2 regions of the Duganella sp. BJB1802 genome follow, and region 2 is predicted to be linked to the other one. Evidence: predicted binding sites of a transcription regulator. Region 2 holds the regulator's gene; the other holds the start of a gene.
The links. Region 2 encodes sigma-54, which starts transcription at its own class of promoters, with help from an activator protein. Its sites were predicted from a motif close to TGGCANGNAANCTGCTTT; they were not measured.
Positions count from the first base shown of each region.

Region 1: a site for sigma-54 is predicted at 11,245-11,262, ahead of pepA (flocculation-associated PEP-CTERM protein PepA). Genes of this name have one in related genera too.

Region 1 covers NZ_JABWEF010000019.1:140,260-154,711, forward strand. The annotation lists gene HUX88_RS25690 (M48 family metallopeptidase) at 1-396, shown strand, start outside; gene HUX88_RS25695 (surface-adhesin E family protein) at 451-804, shown strand; gene HUX88_RS33030 (hypothetical protein) at 805-936, opposite strand; gene HUX88_RS25700 (XdhC family protein) at 980-2,002, shown strand; gene HUX88_RS25705 (DMT family transporter) at 2,099-2,989, shown strand; gene HUX88_RS25710 (DNA-3-methyladenine glycosylase 2) at 2,986-3,894, shown strand; gene HUX88_RS25715 (bifunctional diguanylate cyclase/phosphodiesterase) at 3,891-6,170, opposite strand; gene HUX88_RS25720 (class I SAM-dependent methyltransferase) at 6,418-7,293, shown strand; gene HUX88_RS25725 (MerR family transcriptional regulator) at 7,308-8,336, shown strand; gene prsT (XrtA/PEP-CTERM system TPR-repeat protein PrsT) at 8,405-11,155, shown strand; gene pepA (flocculation-associated PEP-CTERM protein PepA) at 11,352-12,260, shown strand; gene HUX88_RS25740 (DapH/DapD/GlmU-related protein) at 12,330-12,989, opposite strand; tRNA gene HUX88_RS25745 (tRNA-Met) at 13,123-13,199, opposite strand; gene HUX88_RS25750 (NUDIX hydrolase) at 13,371-13,952, shown strand; gene aat (leucyl/phenylalanyl-tRNA--protein transferase) at 13,949-14,452, shown strand, end outside.
Region 2 covers NZ_JABWEF010000009.1:529-14,980, forward strand. The annotation lists partial or broken gene HUX88_RS15385 (3-hydroxyisobutyryl-CoA hydrolase) at 1-327, opposite strand, end outside; gene hpf (ribosome hibernation-promoting factor, HPF/YfiA family) at 419-778, opposite strand; gene HUX88_RS15395 (RNA polymerase factor sigma-54) at 856-2,334, opposite strand; gene lptB (LPS export ABC transporter ATP-binding protein) at 2,340-3,092, opposite strand; gene lptA (lipopolysaccharide transport periplasmic protein LptA) at 3,095-3,694, opposite strand; gene lptC (LPS export ABC transporter periplasmic protein LptC) at 3,723-4,316, opposite strand; gene HUX88_RS15415 (HAD family hydrolase) at 4,329-4,859, opposite strand; gene HUX88_RS15420 (SIS domain-containing protein) at 4,859-5,857, opposite strand; gene HUX88_RS15425 (monovalent cation:proton antiporter family protein) at 5,985-7,967, shown strand; gene HUX88_RS15430 (diguanylate cyclase) at 7,980-9,278, opposite strand; gene HUX88_RS15435 (MOSC domain-containing protein) at 9,359-10,210, opposite strand; gene HUX88_RS15440 (NYN domain-containing protein) at 10,289-11,875, opposite strand; gene HUX88_RS15445 (response regulator) at 11,985-12,794, opposite strand; gene HUX88_RS15450 (hybrid sensor histidine kinase/response regulator) at 12,791-14,452, opposite strand, start outside.

The sequences.
Region 1 (14,452 bases), on a different contig from region 2:
GCCATCGCCTACGTGCTGGCCAAGGACATCGCCCACAATGTGCTGGGCCACGCGGCCACCACCCGCTCGGCCTACACGGTCGGCGGCATCATCGACAACCTGGTGTCGGTGCGTCCCGACCTGACCATGCTGATCACCACCGGCGGCGTCAAGCCCATGCCGCAGGAGCTCGACGCGGCGGCCGACTACCTGTCGCTGTACATGGTGGCGCGCGCCGGCTATAGCCTGGACCACGCCCACGCCTTCTGGCAGCGCCTGGCCGGCCAATATCCGGCCACGGTGCTGAACGGGTATACTGCCATCCACCCCGCCGTCCACTATCGCCTGTCGGTGATCGACAAGACCATCGCCGAAATCAAAGGCAAGCAGGCGGCCAAGAAACCGCTGGTGCCATAACCCTGAGAGACCGCCATGAACAAACCGGGCCTGTTAGCAATCATCTTGATACTGATGTGTAGCTGGGCCCAGGCGGCGAAGTGGGCCCGGGTGAAGGGCGATGGCGCCGGCGTCTTCTACATCGACAAGGCCAGCATCATCAAGGCCGACAAGACGCGCAAGGCCTGGTCCATGCGCAGCTTCGGCAAGGCGCAAACCACGCCCGAGGGCCGGCCCTACCGCTCGGTCAAGGCGCTGCACCTGTACTCCTGCGAAGACCGCACCACCGTGCTGCTGTCGCAGGTGTTCTACCCCGAGGCCATGGGCAAGGGCGAGCCGGTCGAAAACTACAAATACGAGAAGTTCAACCCGGAAGACATCGTGCCGGACAGCCCGTTCGACAACGCGCTGTCGGCGATCTGCAAGTAGCTAGTTCGGGAAGTTGGGGAACACGTTCCCCATCAGCCAGGTCAGGCCCGCGCATGCCAGCACGGCGAGTATCAGCACGATCAACAGGCGGCCGAATTTGGGCGAGCCGTCGTCTTCCTTGGGAGTGGTCATGGCAGTTCCTGCAAGCTTTAGAGAGCCGTAGTATATTCCATCCATGGACAGCATCGATCTCGAAGTACTCAAAACCAGCGCAGCGTGGATCGCCGCCGGGCGCCGCTGCGAACTGATCACCGTCATCAAGACCTGGGGCTCCAGTCCCCGCCCGGTGGGCGCCACGCTGGCCATCTGCGAGGACGGCACGGTGATCGGCTCCGTCTCCGGCGGCTGCATCGAGGACGACCTGATCGCCCGCGTGCGCGACGAGGGCATACGCCGCACCACGCCGGAAATCGTCAGCTACGGCATCACCGCCGACGAGGCCCACCGCTTCGGCCTGCCCTGCGGCGGCACCATCGAGCTGGCGATCGAGCCGCTGTCGGCGCGCAGCCGCGTCGCCGAGCTGCTGGAACGGCTGGAGGCGCACGAACTGGTGCAGCGCCGGCTGGACCTGCGCTCCGGCGAGGTCGAACTGTCCAAGGCCCCGCCGGGCGCGCAGATGCAGGTCAGCGAGCGCGCCATGGTCAGCCTGCACGGCCCGCGCTGGCGGCTGCTGATCATCGGCGCCGGCCAGCTGTCGCGCTTCCTGGCGCAGATCGCCACCGCCATGGACTACCACGTCATCGTCTGCGACCCGCGCGAGGAATACCGCGCCGGCTGGCAGGTCGACGGCGTGCAGCTGGTGCACGAGATGCCGGACGATGTCGTGCTGGCGCTGAAGCTGGACCGCCGCAGCGCCGTCGTCGCGCTGACCCACGACCCCAAGCTGGACGACCTGGCGCTGATGGAGGCCTTGAAGTCGGACGCGTTCTACGTCGGCGCCATCGGCTCGCGCCTGAACAACGGCAAGCGCCGCGAGCGGCTGCTGGAGTTCGACCTGACGCGCGAGCAACTGGCGCGCTTGCACGGGCCGATCGGCCTGTACATCGGCAGCAAGACGCCGTCCGAAATCGCCATCTCGATCCTGGCCGAGATGACCGCGATTAAGAACGGCGTGCCGGCCGCGATGCTGGTTCCGCACGCGGCCACGCCGACCGCGCCCGGCGAGAGCGCGTGCGCGGTGGACCTGGGCGCCGCGTAAAGAAGCGCAAGAACGGACAATTCAAAAGCAAGAACCGGCTAGCCCACCGCCCCCGGGTACGGGACAATAGCGCACCATCCAACCACTGGACTCCGCATGAGCACCGCCAACCTGTTCCGCCTGATACTCCTCGCCGCCATCTGGGGCGGCTCCTTCCTGTTCATGCGCATCGCCGCGCCGGTGCTGGGCGCGGCCGTGCTGATCGAATACCGCGTGCTGTTCGCCTCACTGTTCCTGGCGGCGATGGCGCTGGCGCTAAAAAAGCCGCTGAACCTGCGCCAGCACTGGAAGCACTACCTGATCCTCGGCCTGTTCAACTCCGCGCTGCCGTTCCTGATGTTCGCCTTCGCCGCGCGCACGCTGTCGGCCTCCCTGCTGGCCGTGCTGAACGCCACCACGCCGCTGTGGGGCACCTTGATCGGCGCCGTCTGGACCCGCCACATGGTCGGCGCCAAGGTGATGCTCGGCCTGCTGCTGGGCGCCTGCGGCGTGGCGCTGCTGGTCGGCTTCGACCACGTCAGCACCAAGCCCGGCGCCGGCATCGCCATCGCGGCCGTGCTGTTCGCCTCCTTCAACTACGGCATCGCCAGCAACTACGCCAAGCAGGCCAGGACGGTCGAGCCGTTCGCCAACGCGCACGGCTCGATGTGGGCGGCCACGCTGCTGGTGCTGCCCGCGCTGCCCTTCTTCCCGGCGCCGGGCGAGCCGACCATCGGCATCATGGGCGCGGTGCTGGCCCTGGGCGTGTTGTGCAGCGGCGTGGCCTACCTGATCTACTTCCGTTTGATCCAGGATGTCGGCCCGTCGTCGGCGCTGACGGTGACCTTCCTCAGTCCCCTGTTCGGCATCCTGTGGGGAGTGATGTTCCTTCAGGAGAGCGTGGGCTGGTACACCTTCGCCGGCGCCGCCATCGTCATCACCGGCACCGCGCTGGTGACGGGCTTCCGTCCGAGCTTCGGATTCCTGAGCAAGGCCAAGGCGGCATGAAGCCTTTCACGCTGCCGCTGCCATCCAGCTACCGGCTGCACGACGTGCTGGCCTTCCACAGCCGAGATCCCGAAGGCGTGGCCGAGGAAGTGGGCCCGGAGCGCCTGCGCAAGGGCATGCTGATCGACGACGTGCCTTTGGTGCTGGAGATCGTGCCCGACCCCCCCGCCGCGCCCACCAACGCCAGCTGCGCCGTGCATGCCGACGGCAAGCTGTCCGCCGCCGCGCAGGCGCGGGTGCGCGAGGCGGCGCTGAGCATCCTCGGCCTGCGCATCGATCCCGAACCGTTCAGCAAATTCGCCGCCAAGGACAAGCTGTTCGGCCCCCTGACGCGCGCCCAGCCCGGCCTGCGCATCGTGCAATCGGCCACGGTGTTCGAGGCGCTGACGTGGGCCATCATCGGCCAGCAGATCAACCTGTCGTTCGCGATCTCGCTGCGGCGCACCTTCATCCTGCAGGCGGGCCGCCAACACAGCAGCGGCTTGTGGTGCTACCCCACCGCCGCCGACGCGGCCAGGCTGGAACTGGACGACCTGACCAGCCGCAAATTCTCGCGCGCGAAGGCCGAGACGCTGCTGCGCCTGGCCGGCCTGGTGGCCAGCGGCGAACTGGCGTTGGAACTGTCGCCGTCCAACAGCATCGAGCAGGTGTCGGCGGCGCTGCTGGCCGTCAAGGGCATCGGTCCGTGGACCGTCAACTACGGCCTGCTGCGCGGCTACGGCCACGCCGACTGCTCACTGCACGGCGACGTCGCGGTGCGCGCCGCGCTCCAGCACCTGCTGGGCGAAGAGGCCAAGCCGGACATGGCACGCACCGAGCAGATCCTGGCCCGCTACAGTCCCCACCGCACCATGGCCGCCGCCCACCTGTGGGCCAGCCTGCATCCGCGCGCCGCGCAAGCCTAGGCCACGCGGCGCTCCTCCCGCTCCAGGACGAACGCCTCGAACTGCTCGGCGGTCAACGGCCGGCTGTAATAGAAGCCCTGTATCTCGTCGCAGCCATGCTCCCGCAGGTACTCCAGCTGCGCCGGGTGCTCGACGCCCTCGGCGATGGTGCGCAGGCCCAGGCCGCGCGCCAGGTTGACGATGGCCGCCACGATGGCGCGGTCCTCCGGGTCGGTGCCGATGTCGCGCACAAAGGACTGGTCGATCTTCAGCTTGTAGATCTTGAACTTCTTCAGATAGCTCAGCGACGAGTAGGCGATGCCGAAATCGTCGATCGCCATGCGCACGCCGCGCTCGTGCAGCTGGTCCATCACGGCGATGGCGGCCGGTGGATCGTGCATGGCCGCGCCCTCGGTCAACTCCAGCTCCAGGAATTCCGGCGCCAGCTGCTCCTGCATCAGGATGCTGCCGACCAGCTGCGGCAGGTCGGGATGGCGGAACTGCGCGGCCGACAGGTTCACCGCCATCACGAACGGCTCCATGCCCTGGTCCAGCCAGGTCTTCATCTGCCGCACCGCCTGGCGCAGCACCCATTCGCCGATCGGCAGCATTAAGCCGCTCTCCTCGGCGGCCGGGATGAACTCGGCCGGCGACACCGCGCCCAGCACCGGATGCTGCCAGCGCAGCAGCGCCTCGGCGCCGATGATGGCGCCGTCGCGCGCGTCGAACTGCGGCTGGTAGTGGACGCTCAGTTCATGGTTCTCCAGCGCATGCCGCAGCGCGTTGATGATCTGCAGCCGCCGCACCGCCTCGTCCTCCAGGTCGCTGGTGAAGAAGCTGTAGCCGTTGCGGCCGTTCTGCTTGGCCCGGTACATGGCGACGTCGGCGCAGCGCACCAGCGCCTCCAGGTCCTTGCCGTCCTGCGGATAAAGCGCCACGCCGATCGAACCGCTGACCGCCAGCTCATGCTGGTCGATGGCGAACGGCTCGGCCACCATGTCGAGGATTTTCTGCGCCACGCGCGGCAGGGCGGCCGCGTCGTCGCCGTGCAGCAGGAAGATGAATTCGTCGCCGCCCAGCCGCGCCACCACGTCGTCGGCCCGCAGCGTCAGGCGCAGGCGGCGCGCCAGCATGACCAGCAGCGCGTCGCCGATGCTGTGCCCGAGGCTGTCGTTGATGTCCTTGAAGCGGTCCAGGTCCAGGAACATCACCGCCAGCTTGTGGCTGCCGCATTGCGCCTGCAGGATCGCCTGGCGCGCGCGCTCGTCCAGGTGCGCCCGGTTGGGCAGGCCGGTCAGCACGTCGTAGTGCGCCAGGCGTTCGATGCGTTCCTCGGCCTGCTTGCGCTCGGTGACGTCGCGTGAAATGCCGAAGATGCCGGACGCGCGGCCGGCCCGGTCCAGCAGCGGCCCCTTGGTGGACTGGAACAGCGCCTCGCGGCCATCGGGCAGCATGACGTGTTCCTCGCTGGTCTGGGCGCGGCCAGTCCGCATCACCGACTGGTCGTGCTGCCGTATCCTGGCGGCCGACTGCGCGGAGAACAGCTGCTCGTCGGTGCGGCCCAGGATCTGGTCGGCAGGCCGGTCCAGAAAAGCCACCGTCGCCGGGTTGACCAGCAGGTAGCGGCCCTGCAGGTCCTTGACGTACACCGCGTCCGAGGTGCCGCCGACGATGCCGCTCAACAGCTTGCGGTCGGACTCGCCCTTGCGCAGGGCGCTGCGCATGAATTCGCTCAGCATGCTGGCCACCACGCCGTTGACGATCAACAGCAGCCACTGCATCAGGTCGTAGTGGTCGCTGAAGTCCAGGCCGTGCAAGGGACGCAGCACCAGCCATTTGATGCCCACCGCCGCCGTCGCCGTCGCCAGCAAGCCCGGCCCCAGGCCGCCCACCAGCGCGCTGATCATAATCGGCAGCATGAACATGACCAGCAAGGGACGCGGCTCGCTGGCGTCGACCAGCAGCACGCGGATCATCAGCATCGCGCCGACCAGCACCAGCGCCAGCGGATAGTGGCACCAGCCATAGCGGCGGCCGACGCCGGGCATCAAGCCACGGGCCGCCACCTCGAACAACGGCTGGCGGCGGTCGGCGCCGGCCGACACCGCCCGCATCGCCAGCGCATAGCCGGCCGCGCTGCACGTCACGAAGAACACGCCCTTGGCGCCGGACAACCAGACCATGGTGTCGGTTTTAAGGGCGGACAATAGCTGGTCCGACAACAGCACCCAGGCCGTGCCGAGCACGACGTAGGTCGCTGTGACCAAAACGATAAATCGGGAATGATTGCTAGCCATGACAGGCACCGGAGTGGTAATAATTGCTTGAGAGTAGCATCGGCACTGGGGTATGCCCAGCAATGCCGCGCGCCGGCCGGCGGTAAATCGCACGTCCTTGACTTAAGTCAAATTTGACAAAGCCCGTTGTGTTAATCGGTGCACAATCGGGCCAGGAGGCCGTTAGCGCGTCGCCAACATTGTTTTCGCTTGAGCCTGACGCAGCGTCAGGCTTTACGATCTGCTGCATTGTCCTGAAGGAGTCCACATGCAGCCCAACATCCCCTCCCCGCTCGGCCAGCTGGCCGGCCCCAAGCCCAGCGCCTGGATGACCGCCACCCTGCGCGCCGCCCACCAGCTGTACGATGCGCCGCTGATCCTGCGCGATCCGGTCGCCGTGCCCCTCCTCGGCGCCGAGGGCGCAGCCCGGCTGCATGGCGACGGCGAGCGCCAGCGCCATCCGCTGGCGGCCGCGATGCGCGCCACGCTGGTGGTGCGCGCCCGCCTGGCCGAAGACAGCTGGCAGGCCGCGCATCGCGGCGGCGTGAACCAGTACGTGATCCTCGGCGCCGGCCTCGACACCTACGCCTATCGCGCCGACTGCCTGCCGTCCGCGCGGCTTTACGAGGTCGACCTGCCCGCCATGCAGCAATGGAAGCGCGCCTGCCTGCGCGCGGCCGGCATCGCCGCGCCGGCGTCGCTGGCCTATGTGGCCACCGACTTCGAACAAGCCTCGCTCAGCGCCGACCTGCAGCTGGCCGGCCTGGACGCCGACGCGCCGGCCTGCTGCTCCTGGCTGGGCGTGACGATGTACCTGCCGGCGGACGCCGTCATGCGGACCCTGCAGGACGTGGCCGGCTTCGCGCCGGGCAGCAGCATCGTGTTCGACTACTGCGTGCACGACAGCCATCTGGGCGAGACCGAACGCATGGGGCTGCAAGTGGTGGCCGCCGCGCTGGCGGCGCAGGGCGAGCACCTGCTGAGCACCTTCGATCCGCAGGCGCTGGAACACATGCTGCGCCGCTTCGGCTACAGCCGGGTCGAGCACTTCGGCGCGCCGGAACTGAGCGAGCGCTATCTGGGCGGGCGCGGCGACGGCCTGCGCCTGAGCGGCATCTTCCGCATGGTCCGGGCCACGGTTTGACGTACACTGCGGGCATGGAAAAAACCGTGTTGAAAATCGGCGAGCTGGCCGCGCGCGCCGGCCTGACGGTGCGCGCGCTGCACCACTACGACAGCATCGGCCTGCTGACGCCGTCGGCCCGCGCCGATTCCGGCTACCGCCTCTACAACCGCGACGACGTCGCGCGCCTGCACCACATCCAGACGCTGCGGCGCTTCGGCATGTCGCTGGCCGACATCGCCACCTTCCTGGCCAGTCCGGACGCGCCGTTCGCCGACATCGTCGCGCAGCAGATCGCCGCGCTGGGCAAGCAGATCGAACAGGCAACCATGCTGCGCGAACAGCTGACGCGGCTGCAACAGGTGCTGAGCAACGGCGGCAGTCCCGAGCTGTCCGACTGGCTGCAAACGCTGGAGAAGATGGACCTGTACGACAAGTACTTCACCCGCGAGGAATTGAAGCGCCTGCCCTTCTGGCAGCAGGACGCGCGCCGCAACGCCGCCTGGGCCGCGCTGGTGGCCGAGGTGGAAACGCTGATGGCGCAAGGCGTGCCGCCGGACGACGCACGCGCGGGCGAACTGTCGGAGCGCTGGATGCGGACGCTGCAGCACGACACCGCCGCCAATCCCGAGTTCGCGCGCCGCATCACCGTCATGCTGGACCGGGAGGTCAAGGCGCAGCAGCAGACCCGCATCACGCCGGCGCTCAAGGAATACGTGTCGGCGGCGATGGCCGCGCGCAAGCTGGGCATCTACGCGCGCTATCTGGACGCCGACGAGATGCACACCATGCGCGCCAACAGCGGCAAGAACCAGGACGAGTGGATGGCGCTGATCGCCGGCGTGCACCAGCATCTGGAAGACGGCGTCGCCCACGACGCGCCGTCGGCGCAGGCGCTGGCGAAGCGCTGGATGGACCTCTACATGTCGCAGATCGGCGGCGACCCGGCCACGCTGGCCAAGATCCGCGCCGCGCACGACCAGGAACCCGCGCTGCTCAGCGGCACCTGGATCACGCCCGCCATGCTCGACTACATCAGGATCTCCTACGCCACGCTGGCTTGATCAAGCGTAAGGCGAGCACCGGCATTGCGTCCTAAGATCGCGGAGGTGCCACCGTCCAGGAGACCAGCATGACCCGACTCGTAGCCCCGATGCTGTTGATGCTGACGCTGGGCGCCTGCCACGGCGCGCGCGACGCCGACAGCCTGATGGAACAGGCCCGGCAATACCGTGCGCGGGGCGAAACCAGATCGGCCATCATCGAACTGAAAAACGCCCTGCAAAAAGCGCCCGAAAACGCCCGCGCCCGCCTGCTGCTGGGCGAGGTGTACATCGAAGCCGGCGATGCCGCGTCGGCCGAAAAGGAACTGCGCAAGGCCAAGGCGCTGGGCATGGCGCCGGCGGAAATCCTGCCGCTCCTGGGCAAGGTGATGCTGATGCAGGGCCAGTTCCAGAAACTGCTCGACGACATCAAACCGGACCCGGCCAGCCCGCACCGGACGGCGCTGCTCGTCCTGCGCGCCAACGCGCATCTGGGCCTGGGCGACACTGAGCAAGCCCGGCAACTATTCGACGAAGTGCTGGCGAAAGAAGCGGACCTGGCCGACGCCCTGCTGGGCCAGGCGAAGATCGCCGCGCTGTCGCAGCGCCTGGACCTGGCCACCGAGCGCATCGAACGCGCCCTGGCCAAACATCCCGACAACATCGACTGCCTGCGTTTCAAGGGCGACCTGCTGCGCCTGCAGGGCAAGGAAGCGGAAGCCCTGCTGACGTACAAGAAAATCCTGACGCTGCAACCGAACAATACCCAGGCCCACATCGACAGCGCCAACCTCCTGATCCAGGGCAAGAAACTGGCCGAAGCCCGCGCCGAGATCGACGCCGCCCGCAAGAACGCGCCCGGCAGCCTGCAGGTGTTCTACACACAAGCCCTGCTCGATTTTCAGGAAGCGAAATACCCGGCGGCGCGCGACACCCTGCAGCAGATCTTGCGCGCGATGCCGGATCACATGCCCAGCGTCCTCCTGATGGGTTCGGTGCAGCTGGCGATGGGCTCGTATCTGGAGGCCGAGCTGTCCTTGCGCAAATTCCTCGACGCGTATCCGCACCAGGTCTACGCCAGCAAACGCCTGGCCGGACTGCTTTTGAGGAGCGGCAAGACCGACGATGCGCTCGCCGTGCTGGAACCGCTGCTGGAGGCCAACCGCAAAGACGTCGAATTGCTGGCCCTGGCCGGACAGGCGCAGATGCAGGCCCGGCATTTCGCCAAGGCGGCCGAGTACTTCCAGGCGGCCAGCGACCTGGCGCCGCAAACGGCCAGCCTGCACACCTCGCTGGGCTTGAGCCGCCTGGGCGCGGGCGAATCGGCGCGCGCGGTGGCCGAACTGGAACAGGCGACCACGCTGGACGACAAGAGCGGCCGCGCCGGCATCCTGCTGGCGATGACCTATTTGCGCAACCAGGAATACGACAAGGCCTTGTCGGCGATCACCGCGATGGAGCGGCACGACGGAAAAAATCCCCTAATACAAAACATGAAGGGCGGCATCCTCCTGTCCAAACACGACCTGGCTGGCGCGCGCGCCGGCTTCGAGCAGGCGCTGGCGCTGGACCCGTCCTACCTGCCGGCGCTGGAGAACCTGGCGCAAATGGATCTGGCGGAAAAGAAACCCGAACAGGCCCGCCAGCGTTACGAGGCGGCGCTGGCCAGGGACAAGCGGAACGTCGGCCTGATGACGGCGCTGGCCCGCCTGGCCCTGCGACGCAACAACGCCCCGGAAGCGATGCGCTGGCTGGAACGCGCCACCGCCGAACATCCCGACGCCCTGACGCCGGCCTTGCTGCTGGCGAATCTTTACCAGGGTGCCGGCGCAAAGGACAAAGCCCTGAAACTGGCCCAGTCGCTGCTGACCAGCCATCCGGCCGATCCCGACGCGCTGGCGCTGCTGGCGCAGATCCAGGTTGCCAACGGCAACTACGAGGCGGGGCTGGAAAACTATAGCAAGCTGGCCGCAATACAGCCGGCGTCGGCCGCTGTGCAGCTGCGCATTGCCTATGCCCAGGCCGCGCTCAAGGACCAGGCCGGCGCACTCGATTCGGCCAAGAAAGCTTTGCGCCTGAAGCCGGACTGGTTCGAAGCGCAAGTCCTCACCGCGACCTTGCTGGTGGAAAATAAAGACTACACCGACGCGCTGGCCCTCGCCCAGACCGTGCAGCGCCAGCGGCCCGACCTGCCGGCGGGGCTGACACTGGAGGGCGATATCTGGACGGAGCGGCAGAAACCGCAGGAGGCACTGCGCGCCTACGAGCAGGCGTTCAAGATGAGCAAGCTGCCGCCGCTGGCGATCAAGCTCCACCAGGCGCTGCTGAAGGCGGGCAAAGGCAAGGAGGCGAACCAGCACGCCGCCCAGTGGCTGCAGCAGCACCCGGCCGAGCTCAGCGTCCGGCTCTACCTGGCCGGCGCCGAGCTGTCGGCCGGGCGCTACCCGGCGGCGATCGGCTTGTTCGAGTCCATCGTCCGGCTCGACCCGAAAAACGCCGTGGCGCTCAACAACCTGGCCTGGGCTTACCAGCAGGAAAAGGACGAGCGCGCCCTGTCCACCGCCGAACAGGCTTACCGGCTGGCCGGCACCAGCCCCGCCGTCCTCGACACCCTGGGCTGGATACTGTCCGAGCAGGGCGATACCGGCCGCGCCCTGCCCTTGCTGCGCAAGGCCAACACGCTGGCGCCCGACACGCCCGACATCAGCTATCACCTCGGCCTGACCCTGATGAAGGCCGGCAATATCATCGCGGCGCGCCGCCAGTTCGAACAATTGCTGGCCTCCGGCAAGGACTTCCCGAAACGCGCCGAGGTGAAGGCGAGGCTCGATGCGCTGTAGTGTCGGTTATTTTTACAGCCTCTCCATGACGGATCGGAAGAATACAAAAATACGCTTTTAAAACAACTACTTAGACATTCCTTCAAACATGGCTTGGCATTTGCTAGGTAGAGGGTAGCCGACCGGTTTCAGATGGGTTGGCAAAGTTTCGAAGCCCCTTGCGTAGCGACTCTTCATTCATCAGGAAGGAAATAAAATGAAAAAATTAGGCACACTAAGCGCTCTGCTGGGAGCGCTGTTCTCGGCCGGCGCAGTCCACGCGACAACGCTGGACACCCGTAGCGCCGCCAACGTGCTGTTTGCAGGCAACCCCGGAGAACCGGCCGCTCCCTCCGCCCTGGGCGGCGACGGCATCCTCCAGAATTTCACCGGGATCGACTGGCATCAAAACGGCGCGGGCCTGGTTCAGGGGTTCACGCTGACCCCCGCCAACAACACCGGCGACTTCGCCGACTTCACCCTGACGTACCAGGCCTTCGCCGCAGCCATCGGCAGCACCTCGGCGACGCCGGATCTGCGCGTCGCGCCCCCGGGCCCCGCCGTGGGCACCTATGAGCTGACCACCACCGCCACCTTACACGAACGGGCTACCTGCCTCAACGCGGGCTGCTCCACGGTCGCGCTCACCTTCACCCCCTCCACCACCAGCACCTGGACGGTGTATTTCGATAACTCGCCCGATGCCGACCAAGCGACCGGACTGGGATTCACCGATGGCGTAGCCATGCTGTCGGGCACTTGGGATGCGGAACTGTCGACCTTTTTAGCGACCGGCACGTCCGGCACTCCCGGCGCCACCGGCGTCGGCTCGGCGACGTTGGCCGGCACCGTGCTGATGACGAACGCGACCTACGTCTCGCCGGCCTTGGCCGGCACCCGGTTCGACACCACGCTCAACTTCCCCGGCCCCGCCGCGCCCGGTTTCACGCGGCCGCTGCTGGTCAACGGCATCGCGACCGGTCCGAACACGGATTCGCAATTCGTGTTGAACATCGACGGCGCCCAGCAATTCACGCCCGTGCCCGAGCCGGCCACGCTGGCGCTGGTTGCGGCCGGCATCTTCGGCATGGGCTCGCTCGGCCGCCGCCGCGAAAAGCGGCAATAATCCCTGGCCGGGGTCTGCGATCGGTAATCGGTAGAGGCCGGCGCTTGGGGGCGCCGGCCTTTTTTGGTCTTATTTCAGGCGCCGCGCCGGGCTGCCTCCCCAGATCTCGCCGGACGCGATGCGCGTTCCCTTGGCCACCAGCGAATTGGCCGCCACGATGGCGTTGTCGCCTATCGTCACACCGGACAGCACCACCGCATGGGCGCCTATCGTGACATGGTCGCCTATCGTGATGAAATAGTGTCCCAAGGTATCGCCCTCGATCACATGAGGCACCAGCAAGGCCGTCTCGCCCACCACGCTGTTGGCGCCCATGGTCACGAACGAGGGATCGTAAATGATGCCCGAGCTGTAGGTGTTGGCGCCCAGGCGGGCACCCAGCCCGAGGTAGATCAGCCGCATGATCGGGATCGGAATGATGCCGCCGCGTATCAGCGAATTGAACAGGATCAGGTAGAACAGGACGTAGACCTGATAGATGAACTCCTGCCTGGAGCCGAATTCGATATTTCCATCATGCAGAGGCAGCGCCCACATGAAAATACGGAAGACCAGCATGCCGTACAGGTAGACCAGCACCACGGCCGCCGCAGTGACGGCCACGCCCCGGAAATCGCCCAGGCCGGGAATATTGCCCACGCCGCACCAGGCGCTCAGCACTGCCAGCAGCAACACCAGCGCCAGCATGGAAAGAAACACGACAATCGCGGAAGGTCTGATTTTTCGCATGAAAAAACTCCCCACAAGAAGGTCGATTATAGGGAAAGGTGGTTTTCCGGTCGCCGATTTGCCTTGATCCCGCTCAAACGTCGCGCAAATGAAAAAGCCGCTGATACCTGACGGCATCAACGGCTTTCGAATTTGGTTGCGGGGACAGGATTTGAACCTGTGACCTTCGGGTTATGAGCCCGACGAGCTGCCAGACTGCTCCACCCCGCGTCTGATGTAATCATTATAGGGCAAATCCTTACATTAGGCAATATTAATCCTGACATCGCTCGCGATAGTCCGAATAAATGCTGTTACCTATAGGCATAGGACATGCCGAACAGGCGACTATCGGTGTAAAGTAGTCAAAGTGAGCATATCCACCGACTTGAGTTATCCCCTATGAAATTTTGTTCCGAATGCGCCGCCCCCGTCAGCCTGGCGATCCCGGCCGGCGACAACCGCCCCCGCTACGTGTGCGGCAACTGCGCCACCATCCACTACCAGAACCCCAAGATGGTCCTGGGCACCATCCCCGTGTGGGAACGCGACGGCGAACTGAAGGTGTTGCTGTGCAAGCGCGCGATCGAGCCGCGCCACGGCTACTGGACCTTGCCGGCCGGCTTCATGGAGAACAACGAAACCACCGCCGAAGGGGCCATCCGCGAAACCCAGGAGGAAGCCGGCGCCAATATCGCGCTGGGCCAGATGTTCTCGCTGCTGAACGTGGCGCGCGTGCACCAGGTCCACATGTTCTACCTGGCCACGCTGCTGGACCTGGACTTCGCCCCCGGCGAGGAAAGCCTGGAAGTGCAACTGTTCAGCGAGGCGGAGATTCCGTGGGACGACCTGGCCTTCCCCACCATTCACGCCACGCTGGAACTGTTTTTCGCCGACCGCGTCAAAATCCGTGAGGGCGGCAGCTACGGCTTCCACACCCAGGACATAGTCCGCAGCATGCGTTCAGATAACTCGACAACGTGATTCCCTGGCTAGAAACCGACAGCCCCTTCCCCGACGTGGCGGAGGCGCTGACCACCGATGCGCCCGGCCTGCTGGCGGCCGGCGCCGACCTGTCGCCACAGCGTTTGCTGATGGCCTACCGGCACGGCATCTTCCCCTGGTTTTCCGAAGGCCAGCCCATCCTGTGGTGGAGCACCGATCCGCGCATGGTGCTGATGACCGACCAGTTCCGCATCTCGGACAGCCTGAAGAAAACCCTGCGCAAGGTCGAGCGCGAGATGGCCGCCGGTGGCCGCTGGCAGGTGCGCTTCGACAGCGCCTTCGAACAGGTGATGCGGGCCTGCGCCGCGCCGCGCAGGGACGGCCCCGGCACGTGGATCTCGGAAGACATCATCGCCGGCTACACCGGCCTGCACAAGCTGGGCTACGCCCACTCGGCCGAGCTGTGGCTGGACGGCCAGCTGGTCGGCGGCGCCTACGGCGTCTCGATCGGCCGCATGTTCTACGGCGAATCGATGTTC
Region 2 (14,452 bases):
CAGCGCGATGTAGGGCTTGGGATAAAAATGGATCAGGTGGTTGAGCGCGTACTCCTCGGTGAAGAAGTCCTCCACCAGCGCGCTGCCGCCCTGCGGCGTGGCGCGGCCGGCGTCGTAAAAGAAGCGGATGTCGCCGCCGGCGCAGAAGGCCTTCTCGCTGCTGCTGCGGATGACGACTGCGGCGATGGCGCTGTCGTCGCGCCATGCCAGCAGCGCCTGCGTGATCGCGCGCACCATCGCCAGCGATAAAGAGTTCAAGGCCTTGGGCCGGTCCAGCGTGATGAAGCCGGTTCCGTTGCTGACGCTGGTGTGGACGTATTCGCTCATGAGGTCGCAGGATAGTGGTGAAAACCCTATTCTATGCGGGCGCAAAAAAGGGCGCCAGTGCGCCCTTAGTTTGATGGTGCCGAGGCCGTTGTTATAGGGCGGCGGCAGCGGGTTCGTAGCTATCCGGGAGATGCTTGATCGCATCGTGGCCGTGCTCTTGGACCTTGGCTTTGTACTTCATGACCTGCCGATCCAGCTTGTCGACCAAGGTGTCGATGGCGGCGTACAGGTCCTGCGACAGGCTTTCCACGTAGACGGTCTTGCCCGACATGCGCAGGTTGATTTCAGCCTTCTGGCGTTTCTCTTTCTCTTTAAGGTTATCTACGGTCAGGATGACAGCAATATCAATCACTTGATCAAAGTGGCGGGTGACGCGTTCCAGCTTGCTCTGCACGTATTCACGGATGGCAGAGGTCACTTCGAGATGATGTCCACTGATGGTGAGATTCATACACACTCCTAAAGATAATGTCGCTTCTTACGGTTAGTGCGGGGCCCATTGCCACCGGGCGCGCAGGAACCAAGTAACTACAAAGACTTGCGGAGACTGACTGGCGGGATCTTTAAAGCTTCGCGATATTTGGCAACAGTTCGTCGCGCAATCACCATGCCTTGTTCTCCCAGCATGTCCGCAATCTTACTGTCGGATAAAGGATTTTTCGGGTCTTCTGCTCCTGTCAATTGCACGATGAGTGCGCGTATCGCCGTCGAACTTGCTTCCCCCCCCGCTTCGGTGGCGACATGGCTACCAAAGAAATATTTCAACTCAAACATGCCATGCGGGGTCAGCATATATTTTTGAGTTGTTACACGAGAAATAGTGCTCTCGTGTAGACCCAGTGTATCAGCAATTTCGCGAAGCACAAGGGGGCGCATGGCAACCGCGCCATGGGAGAAAAAGTTCTTTTGTCGTTCTACTATCGCTTGTGCGACGCGCAAAATCGTGTCGAAACGCTGGCGCATATTCTTGATCAGCCACTTCGCTTCCTGCAGCTGCGCGCCCATCGCGCCCTCGCCTTTTCCCTGCTTGAGCAGGTTGGCGTACATGGCGTTCACGCGCAGGCGCGGCATGACGTCGTTGTTGAGGCTCACTTGCCAGCCGTTGCGCGCTTTTTTGACGATCACGTCCGGCACCACGTAGTCCGACACGTCCGACGCGAACGCCGAGCCCGGATGTGGATTGCACTGGCGGATGACGGTTTGTGCTTCGCGCAAATCCTCGTCGTCGCACACCAGCGCCTTCTTCAATTTGTTGAAGTCGCGCTGGGCGAACCAGGTCAGATGATTTTCCACGATGGCCAGCGCCATGCGCCGCGTCACCATCGGTATGCCCGGCAGGCGCTTGATCTGCAGCGCCAAACATTCGGACGCGTTGCGCGCGCCCACGCCCATCGGGTCGAAGCTTTGCAGCAGCGACAAGGCGGTGCGCAGCTCGTCGATGTCCACCTCCAGCTCCTCCGGCAGGCGGGCGTGGATCTCGTCCAGCGATTCCTCGAGGTAGCCGTTCTCGTCCAGCGCGTCGATGATCAGCTCGACCAGCGCGCGGTCGCGCATCTCCAGCACCGTCACGCGCATCTGCTCCATCAGGTGCTCGCGCAGCGTGCAGTGGCTGGCCTCGAGCTGCGGGCGCGAATCCTCGTCGTCGGGCGCCTTGCTGCGGCCGGCGTCGCTCCAGTCGACGTCGGCGTCGCTGCTGGTGCTCTCGGTGTCGGCGGCCGGGCCGTCGTAGTTGTCGGCGTCGGCGGCAGGCGCTTCCTGGGCGTTGGGCGGGCCTTCGGGCGGCGCGTCGCCGACCGGGGCTTGTTGGCTGATGGCGCCGTCCGACAGCAGCCGCAGCGAGCGGTCCAGCGGGTCGTCGAGGCGCTCCAGCAGCGGATTATCGGTCAGCAGCTGTTCCAGTTCCTGATGCAGCTCCAGCGTCGACAGTTGCAGCAGCCGGATCGACTGCTGCAGCTGAGGCGTCAGCGCGAGGTGCTGCGACGTGCGCAGTTGCAAAGACTGTTTCATGGGTTTTACATACGGAAGTGTTCACCCAGATACACGCGACGCACCGATTCGTTGGCGATGATGTCGTCTGGCCGGCCTGAAGCCAATACCGTGCCCTGGTTGATGATATATGCGCGGTCGCAGATGCCCAGCGTCTCGCGCACATTGTGATCGGTAATGAGGACGCCGATGCCGCGTTCCTTGAGGAAGCGCACGATGCGCTGGATCTCAATGACGGCGATCGGGTCGACCCCGGCGAATGGTTCGTCGAGCAGCACGAAGCGCGGGTTGGTCGCCAGTGCGCGCGCGATCTCCACGCGGCGGCGCTCGCCGCCCGAGAGCGACAGCGCCTGGTTCTCGCGCAGCTTTTCGATCTGCAAATCGGCCAGCAGGGTATTGAGCCGTTCATCAATGGCAGCCTTGGATAAAGGCTTGCCGTCCACTTTCTGAATTTCGAGGACGGCGCGGATATTTTCTTCCACCGTCAGCTTGCGGAACACCGACGCTTCCTGCGGCAGGTAGGACAAGCCGAGCGAGGCGCGGCGGTGGATGGGCAGCGAGGAGATGTCGGTGCCGCTGATGTCGATGCTGCCGGCGTCCGACGGCACCAGGCCGACGATCATGTAGAACGAGGTGGTCTTGCCGGCGCCGTTGGGGCCGAGCAGGCCCACCACTTCGCCGCATTCGACCTGCAGGGAGACGTCATGCACGACCTGGCGCTTGCCGTAGGTCTTTTGCAGGCCGCGTACGATCAGGGTGCTACCGCAGGATGGTTCCATGCTCACTTCTCCGTGGCCGGCGGCGTCGACGCGGCCGGCGTGGTTGCTGGCGCGGTGGCCGGCGCGGCCGGGCGGATGGTCGGCTGGATCACCATGGTGCCGCGGCCGGCGCCCGGCTTGCTCTCGCCGGTGACGGTGTTCTTCACGGCGAACTGTTCCTTGCGGCTGTCGTAGGAGATGAACTCGCCGTTGACCTCGTCGCTGAGGCGGCCCGCTTCGAGGCGACGCACCTTGGCCTTGGAGAACAGCTTGACCAGGTCGGTCTTGTTGCTGTATTCGATGCGCTCGGCCTCGCCCTCGACCCACTGGTCGCCGGCGCCGTCGCGCTTCTGGCGGAAGGTGGCCGGCGTGCCGGGCGTGCTGGTGAGCACGACGAAGTCGTAGCCTTCGGGGTCGGTGGTCATCACCGCCTTGGGCGACTTCAGCAGCAAGGTGCCGCGCGTCAGGATCACGTTGCCGATCAGCGTCTTGACCTGCTTGACGTCGTCGATCTGCAGGTCGTCGTACTGGATCGTGGTCGGCTTGGTGGAGTCGGCCTTTTCCGCGTGGGCGGCACAGGCCGCCATCAGCAGCACGGCGGCCGAAAACATCAGTTTTTTCATCGTCATTCCATTCTTCATCGTTGGTTCTTCAATGGCCGGGGCGCGGCGGCAGCACCAGCTGCCCGCGTCCGCCCAGCTGCACTTCGCGGGTGGCGTTGTTGGCCTTCATGCCGACGCCGTTGGCGGTGGCGTTGCCGATTTCCAGCGCCACCGGCGCCGTGGTTTCCATCCGTTCCTCGTCCGGGTACACCGTCAGGGTCGAGGTCGTCATGCGCAGCGCCTGCGCCTTCGGCGTGGCCGGGCGCACCACGTCCACATTACCACTGAGCTTGACGCGCGTATTGCCCTGGTCGACATGGGCGGTGTCGGCATGCATATTCATCGGCGGCTGGTCGCCGGACAGGCTGTGCACGTACGGCTTGTCGATGTCGGAGGCGTCGCCGACCGGCCGGTGGGTCAGCTTCTCGCCGGAGATGATGTAGGCCGGCTGGCCGGTCTTGTTCATGCGGACCATGCTGAAGCGGTCGATGATGTAGTCCGGCTCGTCGCGGTGCTGGTCGGCCTGCGCCTGCTGGCCGGCCTGGTTGACCACCTGCACCAGCCAGAAGCTACCGACGGCGACCAACACACCGACCACCATCACGATGGTCAGCTGCCAGCGGTGGGCTGTTCTCTTATGCATGCTCGGTCCTCGTCAAACCAGGAACTGCGCCATCACGCGCTCGTACGTGCCCTGCGCGTGCAGCAGCAGTTCGCACACTTCGCGCACGGCGCCGCGGCCGCCGGCGGCGACCGTGGTGTGGTGGGCGCGCTCCAGCACCTCGGCGCGGCCGTTCGGCACGGCCACCGCGAAGCCGACGCGCGTGAGGATGGGCAGGTCGACCACGTCGTCGCCGATGAAGCCGACCTGCTCGGCGGTGAGGCCGGTCTTTTCCAGCAGCGCCTTGAACGGCGTGAGCTTGTCGTGGCCGCCCTGGTGCAGGAAGCCGATGCCGAGGTCGGCCGCGCGCTTGATCACCTGCGGCGACGTGCGCGCGCTGATGATGGCGGTCTGCACGCCGGACTCCTGCAGCAGCTTGATGCCCAGGCCGTCATGCACATTAAAGGTCTTGAGCGCCTCTCCCTCGGCGCCGTAGTGCAGGCTGCCGTCGGTCAGCACGCCGTCGACGTCGAAGATCATCAGCTTGACGCGCGCGGCGCGTTCCACATAGGTCGGTTCGGTCATCAGATCACCTTGGCGCGGGTCAGGTCGTGGATGTGCAATGCGCCGACCAGCTTGCCGTCGGCGTCGGTCACCAGCATCTGGTTGATGCGGAACTGCTCCATCACGGCGACGGCGTCGACCGCCAGCTTTTCCGGCGAGATGCTGCGCGGGTTGGCGTGCATGACGTCGCGGATCACGACCTTGGTGAAGTCCTGGACCTTCTCGATCATGCGGCGCAGGTCGCCGTCGGTGAACACGCCGATCGGCTTGTTGTCGGCGTCGACCACGGCGGTCATGCCCATGCCCTTCTGCGTGATCTCCAGCAGCGCGTCGGTCAGCTTGACGTCGGCGGTGACCTTGGGCACGGCGTCGCCGCTGCGCATGACGTCGCGCACATGGGTCAGCAGGCGGCGGCCCAGCGCGCCGCCCGGATGCGAGCGGGCGAAGTCCTCCTCCTTGAAGCCGCGCAGGTCCAGCAGCGCGACGGCGATGGCGTCGCCCAGCGCCAGCGTGACGGTGGTGGAGGTGGTCGGCGCCAGGTTCATCGGGCAGGCTTCCTTGGCCACGGCCACGTTCAGGTGGACGTCGGCGATGCCGGCCAGGCTGGAGCCGGGCTTGCCGGTCATGGCGATGACCTTGCTGCCCATGCGCTTGACCACCGGCAGGATGGTCATCAGCTCGGCGCTCTCGCCGGAGTAGGAAATGGCGATGAAGGCGTCGTCGGCGGTGACCATGCCGAGGTCGCCGTGGGCGGCTTCGGCCGGATGCACGAACAGCGCCGGCGTGCCGGTCGAGGCCAGCGTGGCGGCGATCTTGCGGCCGATGTGGCCGGACTTGCCGATGCCGGACACGACCACGCGGCCCTTGCAGTTCAGCAACAGTTCGATGGCCTGCACCACGCTGTCGTCGGCGTCCAGGCGGGCGTTCAGGGCGGCGATGGCCTCGGCCTCGTTCTGCAGGGTGTCGCGGGCAAGGCGCAACGCATGCGCGGCCATATTTGCGTCAAAAGCTTTCAGCATTGTTTTTTCATGGGTTACACTCATGCCCAAGTATAGCCGAATTGAGAAAGCAAAAAACTTGCCAGTAACAACATAAGGGCCCCTACAGCCCACAAACAACGAAATAATATTTTCTGGCCAGGTTGATATGACGTTTACACCTTTGGAATTGACCTTGTTGTTGCTGGGCAGCGCGGTGCTGGGCGTGGTCGCCTTCCGCATGCTGCAACTGCCGCCGATGCTGGGCTACCTGGCGGTCGGCATCCTGATCGGCCCCCACGCGCTGGGCCTGGCCGAGTCGAGCGAGGCCTTCCACTCGCTGGCCGAGTTCGGCGTGGTGTTCCTGATGTTCTCCATCGGGCTGGAATTCTCCCTGCCCAAACTCATGGCCATGCGCCGCATCGTGTTCGGGCTGGGCATGGCGCAGGTGGTGCTGACCATCGCCGCCACCATGGTGTTCGGCTGGGCCATCGCCACCCAGCTGCCGCCGGCCATCCACATCGGCTGGCAGGCCTCGTTCGCGCTGGGCGGCGCGCTGGCCATGTCGTCCACCGCCATCGTCTCCAAGATGCTGACCGAGCGGCTGGAGCTGGAAAGCGCGCACGGCCGCAAGATCATCGGCATCCTGCTGTTCCAGGATCTGGCCGTGGTGCCGCTGCTGATCCTGATCCCGTCGCTGGGCCAGCGGCCGGACGCGCTGGCCGAGACGCTGGCCTGGGCCGGCGTCAAGGCCGTGATCGTGCTGGCGCTGTTGCTGTTCTTCGGCCAGAAGCTGGTGCGCGGCTGGTTCACGGTGGTGGTCAAGCGGCGCTCGCAGGAACTGTTCATGCTCAACCTGCTGCTGATCACGCTGGGCGCGGCCTGGATCACCGAGCGCGCCGGCCTGTCGCTCGCGCTGGGCGCCTTCGTGGCCGGCATGCTGATCTCCGAGACCGAGTACAAGCACCAGGTGGAGGAGGACATCAAGCCCTTCCGCGACGTGCTGCTGGGACTGTTCTTCATCACCATCGGCATGCTGCTCAACGTGCGGCTGGTGATGACGCACTGGTGGCTGGTGCTGGTGCTGCTGGCGGGGCCGGTGCTGCTCAAGTTCGCGCTGATCGCCGGGCTGGCCAAGTTGTTCGGCGCCTCGGACGGCGTGTCGATGCGTACCGGCCTGGCGCTGGCGCAGGCCGGCGAGTTCGGCTTCGTGCTGCTGAACCTGGCCGGCGGCAGCCATCTGATGGACCCGCTCATCATCCAGGTGGTGCTGGCGTCGATGGTGCTGTCGATGCTGGTGGCGCCGTTCATCATCGCCAAGTCGGACCAGATCGTGATGAAGGTCTCCAGCAACGAATGGATGATGCAATCGCTGGCGCTGACCAAGATCGCCAGCCGCACCATGTCCACCAACAAGCACGTGATCGTGTGCGGCTTCGGCCGCAGCGGGCAGAGCCTGGCGACCCTGCTGGCCGAGGAAAATATCGACTACCACGCGCTGGACCTGGATCCGGAGCGGGTGCAGGAGGCGCAGACGGCCGGGCGCAACGTGTCCTACGGCGACGCCGCGCGGCGCGAAAGCCTGGTGGCGGCCGGCATCTACCGCGCCAGCGCGGTGGTGATCACCTACGCCAGCACGCCGTCGGCGCTGAAGGTGCTGCACCTGGTGCACGAGCTGGCGCCGACCTTGCCGGTGATCGTGCGCTCGTACGACGATACCGACCTCGACCGCTTGAAGGCGGCCGGCGCTGCGGAGGTGGTGCCGGAGCTGATGGAGGGCAGCCTGATGCTGGCCTCGCACGCGCTGGTGATGCTGGGCGTGCCGCTGCGGCGGGTGGTGCATAGGGTGCAGACGGCGCGCGAGGAACGCTACGCCTCGCTGCGCGGCTACTTCCACGGCGCCAGCGACGCCGGCGAGGAGGCGGATATGGAACGCCTGCATTCGGTGACGCTGAGCGACAGCGCGGCCGGCGTGGGCAAGTCGCTGGGCGAGATCGACATGGCCGGCGCGGGCGCCGAGGTGAGCGGCATCCGGCGCGGCAAGGGCAGGCTGGACGTGACGCCGGAGTTGGTGCTGGAAGCGGGCGACGTGGTGGTCTTGCGCGGCACGGCCGAAGCCGTCAACCGCGCCGAGCAGCGCCTGCTGCGCTAAAACACAGTGGGGTCAAGTCTGACATTCGGACACGGACTCTGCCGTTGGCTGGGGGTCAAGTCTGACATTCGGACACGAGCTCAACCGTAGGCGCCTACGGTTGAGCTCGTATCCGAATGTCGACTTGCCCCCGTGTTGCGCAACAGGTTCGGCGCGGCTCACTACGCGGTTGCGGCCGGTTTCCTTGGCGACGTACAGCAGCGTGTCGGCCTGCGCCACCCAGGCGCGTGCGATGGCTGCCGGGTCGCCTTCGGCTTCGCCGGGATTGAGGCAGGCCACGCCGATCGATACCGTGACCGACAACTGCAATTCCTGCGACAGCGCGATCATGCTGCCGGCCACGCTGGCGCGGATGCGCTCGGCCACGAAGGCCGCGCTTTCCAGATTGGCGTCGATCAGCAACACGACGAATTCCTCGCCGCCGAAACGCGCCAGCGCGTCCGACGTGCGCAGCTCGTTCTTGATGCGGGTGGCCACTTCGCGCAGCACGTCGTCGCCGCCGCCGTGGCCGACCGTGTCGTTGACCCGCTTGAAGTGGTCGATGTCGATGTACATGAACGAGATCGGATATTTCTGGCGCCGCGCACGCGCGATCTCTTCCAGCAGGCGCCGGTCGATGTAGCGCCGGTTGTAGACCCCGGTCAGCGAATCGGTCAGCCCGATGTACTTCAACATCTCGTTGCTGATGACGTTTTCCAGGCAGATGGCGATGATCGACGCCATGTGCTCGATGAAGTCCGTGCCCAGGCTGGGCGTGAAGCGGGTCGGGTCGCAGCTGCCCAGGTTGAGGCTGCCGATGATGCGCTTGTTGCGCAGCAGCGGCACCAGCGCCACGCTCTGCAGCCCGGCCGGCGGCCGCGGGAACGGCGTCGCGTGGCGCTGCGCGTCGTACATCCCCAGCAGCGGCTTGGGCGTCGGCGTGTAGACGTTGCGCTGGCCCAGGTCGAAGCCCAGCCCGTCCAGCGATTCCACAAAGATCAGCTCGGGGAAATCCTCGAACACCACGTCCAGCTTGAGCATGACGGTGCGGATGTCGGCGTCCTCGTCGACCAGGGTCAGGGTCACGCTGTCGAGCTCGGAGATCACCGGCAGCACGCGGAAGATGGTGCCGATCAGTTCGGGGAAATTGGCGGCGCTGACGATGTCCAGGTCGAACGCCTGGTGGCGGGTCATGATGGAGTGGTTGCGCTCGGCCTGCTCCAGCAGGTAAGCCATGCGCGCCCGCAGGGCCTGGTTTTCGGCCGCCAGATCCACCGCGCGCGCGGCGTGGTCAGTCTGCGGCGATAACTTGCCTGTTGCAGTTTGCGTCATATTTGCCCTTACTCATCAGCTGGTTTCATTCCCCTTGCCACATTACGCCAACTTTTGCCGATTGGGAATGCCTGAGCGCGTTAAAACGCCAGCGTGACGACGATTTCCTGCCCCACCCGCACCTGCTGGCCCTCGCCGGCGACCAGGATGGCGTTCATGCCGAAGCACAGGGCGCCATCCAGCTCGGCCTTGGCGCGATAGCTTTGCATGATGTCCAGCGGGTCGGGGCCGAACTGGCCGGTGGCCTGGTCGACCGACGGCATGGGGCAGCGCGAGCATGGCTTGACCGGCTTGAGCAAGGCGTCGCCCAGCTGGAACGATTCGACGTAGTCCTCCTCGAACGCCTCGATGCCGGACACGACCAGGTTGGGACGGAAGCGGTTCATCGGGATGGCCTCGCGGCCGGCACGGCGCAGCTTGTCGTTCAGGTCGTCCAGCGAAGCGGCCCCGGCCACGAGCATCGGATAGCCGTCCGAGAACATGGTGGTGGCGGCCACGCCGTTGGTCCACTTCTCGCTGACGGCGCGCTCGGCGTTGGCGTGGAAGCGCGCCAGCCGGCACGGCACGCCGATCGCCTGGGTGAACCATGCGGCGGTCAGGTCGTCGCAGTCGTAGGCCAGCACGGTGTCGTCCCAGACCTGGGTGGTGAGGGTGGGCGCCAGATAGGGATCGGGCAGGTCGAGCGGAATTTCCAGCCGCAGCATGCCGGGCGCGCGCAGCTCCAAGGTGCTGCCCTTGAGGCTGGGCGTGATCAGCGCCATGCGCGGATGGTCGCGCTGGGTCAGGCAGACGCCGGCGCCGTCGACCACCATCCATTCGCGGTCGTAGATCTGTCCGGACATCAGGCCGGTGACGGTCAGCGTGGCTTCCTGCAGCGGGATGCCGCCGCAGGACTTGATCGGATACAGCGTGATTTCGGAGAGGATGGGCATGTTCGGCACCGTTGTTAGGCAGATGAAAACATTGCCATTATACGATCAGCCGAGTCGGCCCGCCCTCCCCGTCCGGGATTACTCCTCGGCTTTGGCGGCGGCGGCCTTGGGCGCACGCGGTGCGCGTGGCGCCGCCGGCTTGCGCGGCTTGGCGGCGGCCTTGGCCTTGGCCGGCTTGGCGGCCGGCGCGGCTTCGGCCTCGGCCTCGGCCGGCGCCGCCGGGGCCGGCGCTTCGACCGGCGCAGGCGCAGGCGTTGCAGCCGGCTGTTCGCCGCTCACCGCTGCCGCGCCCTTGCCGCCGCGCGCATTCTTCGCGCCCTTGCCGCCCTTGCCCGATGCGGCGTCCTCGGCCTTCGGCTTGGCGGCCTCTTTCAGTTTGCGTGCGGGCGGTTTCTGGCCGCTTTTCTTCTTGGCCGGCGCGTCGATGGCAAGCACCGGCTCGCTGGCCACCACCGGCAGCTCGACCGCCGCTTCGATGACCACCGGCGCCTCGGCCGCAGCCTCGGCCCGTTCCTGACGCTCACCCTGCTTGCGTCCGCCGCGATTGCCGCGACCACGGCCACGGCCACGATCGGACTCGGCCGCAGGTTCCGCCGCCGCTTCCGGCTGACCAGCAACTTGCTCGGGCTCGACATAGGCCGGCACGTCCTGCTCCGCCTCGTCCTCGGCAGGCTGGGCGACGCGCGCCTGCTGCGCCAGGCGCTCGGCCTGACGCTCGGCGAAACGCTCGGCGGCGGTGCGGCCGCGGCCGCGGCTGCGGCGCGACTCCTGCTTGCCGCCATCCTGCGCCTCGGCCTGCGCGCCGTCCAGCGGCGCCTCGCTCACCTGCAAGCCGGGCGTCGCCACGCCGGTGCCGCGATACACATACGCGCCGGACTTTTCATCGCGGCCGAATTCCAGCAGGCCGCGCGCCTTGCATTCCTCGATCAGGTTGCCGAAGGTGCGGAAGCCATAGTAGGACTCGCTGAAGTCCGGCTTGCGGCGCTTGATCGCCTCCTTCAGCACGGAGGCCCAGATCTTGCCGCTGTCGCCGCGCTCGGAGACCAATGCCTCGAAGGTGTTGGCGGCGATTTCCACCGCCTGGTTGCGGCGCTTGTCCATCTCCTCGCGGCGCATGCGCTCCTCTTCCGGCGAGCGCTTGACGGCCGGCTTGGTCTCGGTGCTGGACTCGCGCTTGGCGCGGCGGCTCTCGCGCACCAGGTCGTCGTAGAAGATGAATTCGTCGCAGTTGGCCACCAGCAGGTCCGAGGTCGACTGCTTGACGCCGACGCCGATCACCTTCTTGGCGTTCTCGCGCAGCTTGGACACCAGCGGCGAGAAATCGGAGTCGCCGGAGATGATGACGAAGGTGTCGACATGCGACTTGGTGTAGCACAGGTCGAGCGCGTCGACCACCATGCGGATGTCGGCCGAGTTCTTGCCGGACTGGCGCACGTGCGGGATTTCGATCAGCTCGAAGTTGGCCTCGTGCATGGGCGCCTTGAAGCCCTTGTAGCGGTCCCAGTCGCAATACGCCTTCTTGACCACGATGCTGCCCTTGAGCAGCAGACGTTCCAGCACCGGCTTGATGTCGAACTTGTCGTAATTGGCGTCGCGCACACCGAGCGCCACGTTTTCAAAATCGCAGAACAGCGCCATGCTGACGTTATCGTTGGAAGATGCCATGAAGAGTATTTTTCTAGTGAGGAGTGAGGCGGGTGCGAAAGGCAGACGCTTGCAATCCGACGATTATACCCAACAAAGCCGCGCGCGCGACTAACGGCACAGCCCGCGCCTATTTTCGCGTGAACATGGCCGCCATCGCGGTGACGTCGCGGCCGACGCCGCGGTAGCCGGCGAAGCGGCCCGTCTCGTCGAACATCGGTTCGCCGCTGACCTGCAGATACTGCAGCGCGCCGCCGATGGTGCGGCTGTAGACGAAGTCCAGGAAGGCCTTGCGCTCGGCGATGTTCGACTCCAGCAGCGCGTGCTCGGCGACGTCCCAGCCGCCGGCGTCGCCGCCGCCGATGCCCACCATGTCGGCCACCGGGCCGGCCCAGTGGGTGAGCACGCCGTCGGCGTCCTGCTCCCAGTACCAGTCGGTCGACAGCTCCGCCAGGCGCTGGAAGCGCGCCTCGCTGGCGCGCAGCTCGGCCGTGCGTTCGAGCACCGTGTATTCGAGCTGCTGGTTGTGGCGGTGCAGCCGGCGATGCAGCAGGCGCACCTCCAGCAGGTTGCGGATGCGCGTCTCCACCTCGACCAGCTCGAACGGCTTGCCGACGAAGTCCTTGGCGCCGGCCTGCAGCGCGCGCAGCTTGTGGCTCGGCTGCGCCGTCACCACCAGCACCGGCACGTAGCCGTCCGGCTCGATGTCCTTGAGCGCCTCCAGCACGGCGAAGCCGTCCATGCCGGGCATCTGCAGGTCCAGCACGATCAGGTCGTAGTGGTGCTGCCGGTGCAGCCCGCACACGGCGACCGGGTCCATGGTGCTGCTCACGCGGGTGTAGCCGGCGTTGGCCAGCATCTGCTCCAGCAGCATGACGTTGGCTTCCTGGTCGTCGACGATCAGGATCTCGGCGCCGAGTATTTCAGAGGGGTCTATCATGATGCGCTTCCGTTGGTGCTGAGGTGGAGGCCGCCGTGCTCGGCGGCGAATGCGAGCGCCAGGTCCAGCGCGCCCATGAACTCGACCACATTGATCGGCTTGGTCAGATAGCGGAAGAAGCCCGCCTCCACGCCTTTTTCTATGTCGCGCGGCATGGCGTTGGCCGACAGCGCCATCACCGGGATGTGCGCCGTCGCGGCGTCGTCCTGCAGGATTTTCAGGCAGCCGTAGCCGCTCACGCCGGGCAGGTTGATGTCCATCAGGATCACGTCCGGCTGGTAGGCGCGCGCCAGCTGGATGCCGCCGTGGCCGTCGATCGCGGTCAGCAGCTTGAGGTCGCTGCGGCGCTGGATCAGCTGCTCCACCAGGTTCAGGTTGGCCGGGTTGTCCTCGATGTAGAGCAGCGTCTTCTGCGTGGCGCGGTCGCGCTCGTCGAGCAGCACCGGCGCGCCGTAGGCGGCGGTCTCCAGCACCGGCTCGTCGCTGGCGGCCAGCTCGATCCAGAACGTGGTGCCGACGCCGACCTCGCTGTCGACACCGATGGCGCCGCCCATCAGCTCGGTCAACTGCCGGGTCACGACCAGGCCGATGCCGGTGCCCTCCTCGGCGCCGTCCTCCTGCCCCAGCCGGTTGAAGGGCTGGAACAGCTGCGCCATCTGTTCGGTGCTCAGGCCGGCGCCGGTGTCGGTGACGTTGATGCGCACCATGCCCTCGCTGCCGGCCGCGCACGCCACCGTCACCATGCCGCCGCGCCGGTTGTACTTGATCGCGTTCGACAGCAGGTTGATCATCACCTGCTTGACGCGCGTGCGGTCCGCGTGCACGAAGAACGGCTCGCTGAGCGCGGCGAAGAACAGGCGGATGCCGCGCTTTTCCGCCTGCGGCCCGATCAGCGCCTGGCAATCCTTGAGCACCTCGGACAGGCCCATCGATTCCTGCGACATGGTCACCTTGCCCGATTCGATCATCGCCAGGTCGAGGATTTCATTGATCAGTTGCAGCAGGTACCAGCCGCCCTTGAGGATCTGGTCCAGCGAGCGCTGCTGCGCGGCGCTGGGCGGCGGCTTGTCCGACGCCAGCAGCTGCGCGAAGCCCAGCACCGCGTTGAGCGGCGTGCGCAGCTCGTGGCTCATGGCCGACAGGAATTCCGACTTGGCGCGGTTGGCCGTCTCGGCCAGCGCGCGCGCCGCCTCCAGCTCCACATTGGTCTCCTGCAGCGCCAGCTGCTGTTCGCGCAGGCGCTGGTCCAGCAGCGCCTGTTCGCGCTCGACCTGCTTGCGGGCCGTGTTGTCGGTGCCCATCAGCAGATAGCCGATGACTTTCTCCTCGGCGTCGCGCAGCGGGCTGACCGAGACGATGGCCGGGAAGCGGCTGCCATCCTTGCGGATGTAGGTCAGCTCGTAGATGTCCTCGATGCCGCGCGAGGCCTTGAACACCAGCGCCTCGAAGCCCGGCCGGATGGTCACGCCGGCCTCGATGCTGAGCGCGGCGGCGCGCGCGATCACTTCCTGCGCGTCGGAGATGCCGGCCGGCGTGATCTGGTTGACCACCTCGGCCGCGCTGTAGCCCAGCATGCGCTCGGCGCCGACGTTGAAGATCTGGATCACGCCCTGGGCGTCGGTGGCGATGCTGGAGAAATTGGCGCTGTTGTGGATCGC